DNA from 3 places in the Leuconostoc sp. C5 genome. Region 3 is predicted to be linked to each of the others. Evidence: riboswitches for the same ligand, from Rfam matches in the RefSeq annotation. Region 3 holds a riboswitch; each other region holds the start of a gene.
What was found. A riboswitch is a leader RNA that binds a small molecule or an ion and turns the genes downstream of it on or off. The one in region 3 is predicted to bind FMN.
Positions count from the first base shown of each region.

Region 1 (3,281 bases), on a different replicon from region 3:
TAAATTGATAATGTTGGTGGTACATCAAATATAATGTAGTCGAAATCGTCTTCAATTTTAGAAAGTTGATCTTGAAAAAAACTAATTCTTTTCTTTTTATAATCTGGTTTGTTTGGTAAGAATTTAAGTTCTAGAAAGTCAGGATAATTAACAAAATCTTTGTGCGAAGGCAAAAGATATAAATTGTCCATTATTTCAACTAACGAATTTTTTATAGTATTTTCTTGAAGTGCAACCATCATGGTGTTTTCAATTGGTAATTCTATACCGTTTTGAAGTCCGTATGTTCTACGTAATAATTGTGTTGAATTTGCTTGTGGATCTAAGTCACATACTAAAGTCTTGTATCCCTTTTTGGCCAATTCGTATGCTACCATTACTGAATTGGTAGTCTTACCAACTCCACCTTTAAAGTTTCCAAATAACAATTTTGTAGTCATAAATATTTATCTCCTCAAGAAATTAAGTTATTTTTAAAAACATTACTATTTGACTATTTGACTATTTGACTATTTGACTATATTTCTATTATACTATTGTACTACATAAAGTATGTGTAGTAAACGCTTGTTAATCAATATTTAAAGTTTTACTTAACACTATAGTACTACTGTACTACATTACTATATTACTATAATACTATTTTACTACAAAAAGTATGCAAAAAAATACTACAAATTCAAAAGTGGTTGTTGACAATAAATTTCAAAACATTTAATATCAACGGTATAGATTTAAAGATTATTTTTAATTACCAAAAATAAATTTTTGCATAAAGAAAAGCCACCAAGAACGCCAATTCTTGATAGCTACATACATCTTTTGTATTTGATTAATGTAGTTATATTATACAACACACCCTTTGTGTTGTAAATGTGGGTGATTTCAAAAAGAGTGAAGCCAAACACTTTAAGGGGTATGGTTGATATGACAGGTAGGGGGTAGTTGTGTTTCTTGCAACTAGGTAGAGCCAAAATGCTATATCAGGTATACGAAAAAATAGACAAGTGCCATTTTCCCAGACACTACTGTACAAAAATATGTGGGTGCTACACAAACAATCCATACTGGGCGTGTAGTAGGGTGAGAGCGACCATTAACGGCTCGGCAGGTAAAACGGTGTTCAAGGACACAGAGCTTGTAATTAAGCTGTATCGTGACAAAGAGAATAAGTATAGTGATACAGCGCCAATAAGGGCGTTTTTTTATTGGTTCAATGACTAATTAATTGATTAAAGCAAGTGGGTAAAACCAAAGCTTGTATGGATAAGGTGACGGACGACTGAACGATCGGTCAAGTGTTTGTTTGATTAAAGTTTTTTTCTTCCTAAAAACAAGGGAAAAACTATCTTCGGCTCTAAACTTCCCTCACTCTCAATCAAGCATTTGTGACTTGCTTGTGTCAACAATTTCCTTTAGTTTTCTCTATTGATTTAGATTTAAAGACAATAAAAAAAAGCCACAATCATAATAATAACCACGGGCGAGCTTAACTGTTGTGGTGGCGGTTGGCTGTTGCGCGGTTTCCGTGTTTGGTGGCAGATTTTTAGAATGATTTAAGATATATTTTTTGATCATCCATATATTTTGTTGTTATGCTGTTGGCATATATGAATGGATTTTGAATGATTTTATCTTCTTCACAACAATCTATATTATTTTTCATGTAGTAGTATTTGAGATAGTTTTTATACGATTTTTTAAGGCTTCATGGCTGATTTCAAATTCTTTGCAGGTTTGATTAAATTTAAAACCATTATTTATGTATTGATTCAAAGCATTATCATTGATTAAAAGTTGACTAGCTAATGTATTGGCTTCTTGTTCTTTGATTGTATCTTCTGCTGAATAATCATTGCCTATAATTAAAGATGAATAGGTTTCGTTTTTTGTATTACTGTGTAGTTGAATGTGTGATAATTCGTGCAGAATTGTAAAATGTTGTCTGCTTGCAATTGAAGTATCATTATAATAGACCATGGATAAATATTTGTTGATAATTGTTAAAGGTAGATTGTAAAATTAAACCGAACACTTGAATAAAAAAGCCGCAGCGCCTTTAATGGTAATTGTCTAAAACAACCATAAAGGAACTGCGACTCATGACTAGTTTATCATCTCAAGAACGCACTGTCATTCAAACTTTACTCGAATTGAATTATTCTGTTCGGGAACAAAAACCCCGATATGCTTAAAAGCACATCGGGGTCTATTTTTTAGATTAATTTAAAAAAGCCAGCAAAAGGCGCAAATTATGCGCTCAAAAACTAGTTATTTTTAAATCTTCTCCCATCCAGACTTTAACTGTCGGTCACAGATTTTCACTGTGTCAGCTATGTAAAATTACATAGGTCACGGACTTACGCATTTAATAATACGATTACCGTCGGTCGGGAATTACACCCTGCCCCGAAGATTATTTATTAATAAAGTTAATGCTAACGTTAAAATCTTATTTTGTCAAATATTAACTTCTTTTGTAAACAACGGTTAGAGTCAAATTAAATCACTTAATTCTTCAATATATCGACTATGAGCGTAACATGATTAAATAGTTAAGATAATTACACTCTTCAGAATGCTAATATTATTCATAATTACTAAAAAGTGCTAGAATTTGAGATGAGGAGTGATCATTCATATCTTGTAATTTCAATTTTCAGTAAGTACACTACTAAAAATATAGAGGAAAATTAAAATGGAACAGTCCAATAAAAAATATTTCTTTGATGAGCCAGCTTTTGATCTACATGATGGCGGATATGTACCTCTCATAGTAAATAATGCCCCGGAAATGCCTTTAAATATACCACCTATTTTAAAAGCAGATAGAGAGTCTAACAATGATATCTACTATACCGTCACTGCAAAATCAGGGAAATCGCAAATATTGCCAGGGGAAAAGACACAGACATGGGGTTATAATGCTAATTTTTTAGGTAAGACTATTATATTTCACCGCGGTCAAAAAAATCATATCACTTTGAAGAATGACCTGCCAGAATTAACTACTTTTCATTGGCATGGAGCTGATGTTAGTGGCCCTTATGTTGATGGGGGTTGTCACGCGCCTGTTTACCCAGGGGAAATCAAACATATTAATTTTACGTTGAATCAGCCCGCTGCGACATTATGGTTGCATGCTCACCCGTGTCCATCCACAGCAGAACAGGTGTGGCAAGGATTAGCTACAATGGTTATTGTTCAAGATGAGCATGAATCTCAATTATCAATACCAAGAAATTATGGAGTAGATGATATTCCAATTATTTTACAAGATA
Region 1 covers NZ_CP134352.1:6,375-9,655, forward strand. The annotation lists gene RHP56_RS10260 (ParA family protein) at 1-440, opposite strand, end outside; gene RHP56_RS10265 (ImmA/IrrE family metallo-endopeptidase) at 1,663-1,980, opposite strand; FMN riboswitch at 2,278-2,421, opposite strand; gene RHP56_RS10270 (multicopper oxidase family protein) at 2,699-3,281, shown strand, end outside.
Region 1: another riboswitch for FMN. It lies ahead of RHP56_RS10265 (ImmA/IrrE family metallo-endopeptidase); the one in region 3 lies ahead of ribD (bifunctional diaminohydroxyphosphoribosylaminopyrimidine deaminase/5-amino-6-(5-phosphoribosylamino)uracil reductase RibD).

Region 2 (3,281 bases), 420 kb from region 3:
CAAGCACAACTCGAAACACTAGTTATTGTCGCTTATAAGCAACCAATTACACGTGTTGAAATTGATACAATTCGTGGTGTGCAATCCTCAGGAACTTTACAGAAGCTAGCATTACGGCAACTAGTCCACGAAGTTGGCAGAAAAGACGAACCAGGACGTCCCATCATGTTTGGTACCACCGATGAATTTTTGGACTATTTTGGTTTGAAAAGTATTGAAGAATTACCTCTGTTACCTGATTTTAATATGTTAGATTTAAGTGATGATATTGATGGCGAACTATTTACGAGTGCATTTGATGTACATCAATCAGAAAGTGAAAAAGAAAATGTCTGAAGAAGCACAGAGACTGCAAAAAATTATTGCCCAAGCGGGTCTAGCGTCCCGACGGGGCGCAGAAGAATTGATCATCAATGGGCGTGTCCAAGTTAATGGGCAAACTGTTACCGAATTAGGTACGAAAGTTACTGCAAATGATAAAGTACAGGTCGACGGTGCGCCAATTGAAGGGCGTGAGAAGTTAGTTTATTACCTGTTAAATAAGCCTCGTGGAGTTGTGACAACCAATGATGATGAAAAAGGTCGTCGTACGGTATTGGATATTTTAGAGGATGTGGATCAACGTGTTTATCCAGTTGGCCGTCTAGATTATGATACAACTGGTGTTTTGTTATTAACAAATGATGGTGTAGTGGCTAATCAATTAATGCATCCTAAAACTAAAGTCGATAAGACTTATGTTGCAAAGGTTGAAGGCATTGCAACCGAAGAAAAGCTAGCTCCTTTGAAACGTGGAGTGGTCCTAAAAGGACGTAAAACTGCGCCAGCTCGTGTTTCCATTGAAAGAATTGAGCCGACAAAAAGAACAAGTATGGTCCGTCTAACTATTCATGAAGGCCGTAATCATCAGGTCAAAAACATGCTCGCAAAGGTTGGCCTACCAGTGCAAAAGCTTAAGCGTGAGCAGTATGCCTTTTTTGATGTCACTGGTCTACAGCCGGGCGAGTATCGTAAATTAACAAGCGTAGAGATCAAACGCTTAAAGGCACAAGATTACAAATTGTTGCGTCGTAAGTAACACCGTGATACAATAAAATCAAATTTAATAATAACTTCAGGGTCGGGTGTAAGTCCCAACCGGCGGTGAGACATGAATTTTCATGGTAAGCCCGCGACCTGCTTTTGCAGCTGATCTGGTCAAAATCCAGAGCCGACCGTAAAGTCGGGTATAAAGAAGTCTAAAAAAGAAAGTGAAAGCTGCATTTTTTGTTGTACCCTGACAAAATCTGTGGTTTTTTGTTTGCATCTACTGGTGAGGTGAGCAAACAAGAGGAAAGAATTATGTCAATTATTCCTGTAACGCGAGTGCAACGTACTACATTAATTGCAATACTAAGCGCTATTTCATTTGGTTTGATGCTGTTTCCCCAAGTGCCAATCATTCCTAGTGCCGATTTTTTGAAACTAGATTTTTCAATCGTACCAGTTGTCATTGGCTTATATTGGTTAAATTATTCTGCTTCACTGTGGGTCATTTTAATTCGTACCTTGCTAAAGTTAATTTTGGCAAATGAGGGGGTTAACACTTATTTAGGACTACCGGTTAATTTACTGGTTGTTTTGGCCTTTATCACAGTCTTAAAAATTACAATGCCCAACCTTGAGCAGTATAGTAATTGGCAAAAAAAAATCCTGCCGTTAATAAGCAGCACGTTTGTCATGACAATTGTTGCGATTGTCATCAATTGGTTTGTAGCTATACCTTTGTATGCGAGGTTTGCTAATTTCGACATTGCTAAATTCATTGGTTTAAAAAACTATTTTATCGGTATGGTATTACCGTTCAATCTTATCGAGGGTATTATATGGTTTGTCGTGAGTATGATCATATTAAGGGCAATACAGCCGCTCCAGAGAAGGTTTCATTCTTAACAAAACATTATGAGCAAAGTCGGTGTTGGTGTGGTAAAATTTTATGTGAACCAATAAAATGGAGGTCGTTTCTATGAACGATTTTGACCCAAACAACATGAGCCGCTCAAAGCGGCCCAAAAAAGATAAACTCGAACCAAAATTTTCCCGAAAGTCAGATTCAAAATCCCCAAATAAAGGATTTCGTGTTCTGCTTGTTGTATTAGCGCTTGCAGTTATATCTTTTGTACCTGTGTATGGCATGATTGCTAATCAAAAATCATCAAAGCCACAAACGGCTGTTTCTTCAAGTACAAAGCGTTCATCAACTACTAAATCTACGTCTTCTGAGTCTTCTGAATCATCATCTTCCGAGTCAAGTGCATCAAGTTCTTCTGAAGAAGAATCAGTAAGTAGCAGTGAAGCTGCTTCAAGTGAGGAATCTGCTAGTTCATCTTCTACTGAGACGGCTGAATCAAGTTCAGCATCAAGTAGTTCCACAACCACTACTGCAGTTTTGGGTGCTAGTCAAACGTTGTATAATTTTGCAGTTACACACGGGATGACAACTAGCCAAGTTATTGCATTAAATCCAGGGTTAACAGTTGATAATTACACACAGTATGCTGGTACTGCACTAAACATTCAGTAAGAGGACTTTTTATTATTATGACGAATTTTCAAGTTGCCATTGATGGCCCAGCTTCTGCCGGTAAGTCTACTATTGCCAAAATTTTAGCAACAAAGCTAAATTATGTGTATGTTGACACAGGTGCAATGTACAGAACAATAACTTTAGCTGCAAAAAAGAACGGCATTGCTTATAATGATGAAGAAAAAATAAAAAACTTATTGTCACAAACGGAAATACGCTTTGAACCTAGTACACCAGTTCAACGTGTATTTTTGAATGATACCGATGTCACGGAGGAAATTCGTTCCGCTGAAGTGACAAACAATGTGTCTGTAGTGGCTTCCTTTGCGGATGTACGTTCTAATTTAGTCAATCGTCAACGTGAAATAGCTAATAACAACAGTGTGATTATGGACGGCCGCGATATCGGCACAACTGTGTTACCAGAAGCAGATGTCAAAATTTTTCTTGTAGCAAGTGTTGATGAACGTGCCCAACGACGTTATAAAGAAAATGTTGCTAAAGGGATGACTACTGATCTCGAAACATTGAAGCGCGAAATTGAAGCGCGAGATTACAAAGATTCTCATCGTCAAATTAGTCCATTAACACAAGCGAAGGACGCTATTTTAGTGGATACAACGGGACAAAGTATTGACGATGTTGTGGCTAAAATAGCCAACATTATCGAAAATAATATTAGTTTCTAATTTACACGGTTAAACCGTGTTTTTTA
Region 2 covers NZ_CP134351.1:1,225,973-1,229,253, reverse strand. The annotation lists gene scpB (SMC-Scp complex subunit ScpB) at 1-336, shown strand, start outside; gene RHP56_RS06235 (pseudouridine synthase) at 329-1,078, shown strand; FMN riboswitch at 1,107-1,243, shown strand; gene RHP56_RS06230 (ECF transporter S component) at 1,342-1,932, shown strand; gene RHP56_RS06225 (hypothetical protein) at 2,006-2,563, shown strand; gene cmk ((d)CMP kinase) at 2,578-3,255, shown strand.
Region 2: another riboswitch for FMN. It lies ahead of RHP56_RS06230 (ECF transporter S component); the one in region 3 lies ahead of ribD (bifunctional diaminohydroxyphosphoribosylaminopyrimidine deaminase/5-amino-6-(5-phosphoribosylamino)uracil reductase RibD).

Region 3 (3,281 bases):
TTTCAGAATTATGCGTCGTCATTTGGTCTAACCCGAGTTCATCAGCACGAGATTTAGTGATTGGTACAGCTAGAACACCCCTTGCAATTGAAAGGGCTTCATTGACCGTAGCTGCCGTCACAAATGATGCTAAACCGACCAAATCTCCTTCATGTTCTCTTTTTTTGTCATCGCTCAAAATAATCAGCTTACCCTTTTTCAACTCTTTAACTGCTGTTTTAACTTTTTCTGTAGTACTTGTCATTATTACTTTCCTTTCATTAAATATTTCGCCAAAATATCGGTTTCAACATTTACCAAATCTCGTTCATGCAATAATCCCAAAGTTGTCTTGGTTAATGTAAGTGGTATTAGACCAACTTGAAATACATCTTCTCTCGCTTGAACAATGGTTAGGCTCACACCTGAAATAGTAACTGAACCTTTATTGACGATTTGATTTATTTGTTGACGGTCTGCTAATTTAAAAGTTAACAATGTGGTTTCTTCACTGTACTCTTTTTTGACTACTTCAGCTGTCTGATCTACATGACCTAGAACAAAGTGACCATCAAATCGGTTGGAAACTAAAAGTGCTTTCTCCAAGTTTACTTTTTGCCCAACTTGATAGAATTTAACAATGGTCGTTTCAAAAGTCGGTACCATAATATCGAATTCAGCATAATTTGATTCTAGCTGATTAATTGTTAAACAAACGCCATCAACCATAATGCTATCGCCTACTCTGCTATCAGAAAAATAGTCCTCGGATGCAGCAATTTTTAAGCGCATTTCTTTGTCATTACGCTGATAAATGCTTATTAAACGACCAACTTCTTGTGTAATACCTGTAAACATTATTGCGTTCCCCCTTGATGATTGATATAGACTTTTTTGACAGCATTGCCAACTTGCACTTCATTTTTAGGCTTTTGGCTAACAGATATTCCTTTCAGACTATCTTTAGATAATACTTTATCTGTTGTATAAATTAGCATTTCTTGCCACAAGTTTTCTTTCAAAAATGAGTGAATCAAACTTGGTCCGCCTTCAACCATCACAGATTGAATATTTTGTTTGGCTAAATCTATTAATATATCTTTAAGCGCACCAGACATTAATTTGACATAAGAATGCTGTTTTGAAAATAGAACATTTTCCGTATATATCAGCCAATTATTTGAAAAATCAAAGTTCGTATTTTGCAACCGTCCACGACGATCAATAACAACTCTCAATGGTTGTTTATGACTGATATTGATGTGCCGTACAGTTAACATTGGTTGATCTGTGATCATGGTCTCGCTGCCAATCATTATTGCACTTCTAGTTGCACGCTCTCGGTGTACATCAGCATCAGCTAGCTCATCAGTCAGTTTTTTTCGTTTTCCAAATTTTTCAGCAACAAATCCGTTTTGAGACATGGCAAGTTTCAACTGAACATATGGTAGTCGTGTGGTATAAAAATAATGAAATGCAGGGTTGATCTCTTTATTTTCAACTGTATTCAAAACATCGACAGTGATACCAGCTGATCTTAGCATTTTAATTCCTGTTCCATTTGTTGACGGATTCGGATCAATGCTACCAACAACCACACGCTTCAGTCCCCAATTTTGAATTTGAACTGCACAAGAGCCTACTTTCCCCTGCGTGGAACACGGCTCCAAAGTGACATAAAGCGTAGCACCTAAAATGTCGGTCTTGTTTTTGACACGATTAAAAGCATTTATTTCAGCATGCGCTTCACCAAACTTTTCATGATATCCTGTCGCGATAACCTGACCATCTTTAACAATTACTGCACCAACCCTAGGATTTTCAAAAGTTTGATACGGCATTGCTCGAATTGCCTCATCTGCAGCGAGCTTCATCCATGTTAAATCATTCATACTTACCTCCTGAATTTTTCAGGACAAAAAACCCGATGCGTTAAAAATACACATCGGGTTTATAGTAGTTTAGATTAATTCAAAAAACCTAGACAATATAAAAAAAGCATCGTCTAAACTATTTCAAATCTTCTCCCATCCAGACTTTAACTGTCGGTCACAGAATTTCACTGTGTCAACCGCGAAAATATCGCGGGTCACGGACTGAGGTTATTCACCATCACCGTCGGTCGGGAATTACACCCTGCCCCGAAGATTAATTTATTTAACAAAACTAATTTATCATTAGAATTCTACAATGTCAATCAAAAATATTTTTTACGCTTTTTAATTCTTATTCTGTAGACAGCAAAAAAGTAAAAAGTCGCCCTAAACACCCTTTTTACTCATTTTTTTCTCTCACTAACGGGCATGATGCACATCTTAGTGCACCGTCTAATAGTGAATGCCATGTAAACACGATAGGGATGACCGTATAACCTTCATTTTTTAAAGCCTCTTGCAACGCTGTATGTCTTTTTTGCACAATAACTTTTTTAGGCCCAATAACTAAAACATTCCCACCCATCTCTTTTCTGGTTTTTGCATCAATATCAATAAATTTATAATCGACCAGTTCTTTCGGTAAGTCTTTTAAGACAGGTTTATGGATAATAGCAGTTTTTGGACCAATAATGGTCATACAACAATCCAAGTGCAAAATTGCATCATCATTCAAATACACTGGTACTACTTTCCACGGTCTATCGACAATCTCATTCTCAAAATCCTTGTCTAAAATACTTTGTAGCCATTTTGCACCAGCTTCATTACTAGCATATTTACCAATGCCGACGAATACATAAGGATAGTTAACGATAACGTCACCACCCTCCAGATATATTTTATCCTTTTGATTTAACGTGTGCACCTGATTCTTATTGTTAATAGCTGCAACAATTCTTTGATACCCACGTCGTTCAATTTTTCGCATTTCAATTTGAACATTTCCTTCAATAAAATGTTCTCCAACGCTCATAGCACTATCTCGTGCATACATTTGCCCCATTCCATAGGGATCTAGCTTTGTTGGGGTTACCGAATCAACATGGTGTACCTTGACACCATGTGTTTCCAAAATTCGTTGGAATTCTGCTAATTCTCGTTGAAATTTTTTAGCAAGGAAACTCGGAACTTTTTTACCTCGCAAAAGAGTATAAATATGTTTTGTCATAAATTGTTTCCATTTTGCAGTATGTTCTTCCTGCTCTATTTCATGCGTATCTGGAAAATATAGCTTTGTTGCATCCCCAATAATGACTTCTTTTAATGGATCATATTCGTTATAAACATTGATTTTCATTTGATTTCCCCTTTTTCTTTTAAGCATACACAAACTCTAAATGTACAAACTCATAACATGCTTTAAGT
Region 3 covers NZ_CP134351.1:807,763-811,043, reverse strand. The annotation lists gene RHP56_RS04080 (bifunctional 3,4-dihydroxy-2-butanone-4-phosphate synthase/GTP cyclohydrolase II) at 1-244, opposite strand, end outside; gene RHP56_RS04075 (riboflavin synthase) at 247-837, opposite strand; gene ribD (bifunctional diaminohydroxyphosphoribosylaminopyrimidine deaminase/5-amino-6-(5-phosphoribosylamino)uracil reductase RibD) at 837-1,871, opposite strand; FMN riboswitch at 1,995-2,132, opposite strand; gene RHP56_RS04065 (dimethylarginine dimethylaminohydrolase family protein) at 2,254-3,213, opposite strand; gene RHP56_RS04060 (cation transporter) at 3,233-3,281, opposite strand, start outside.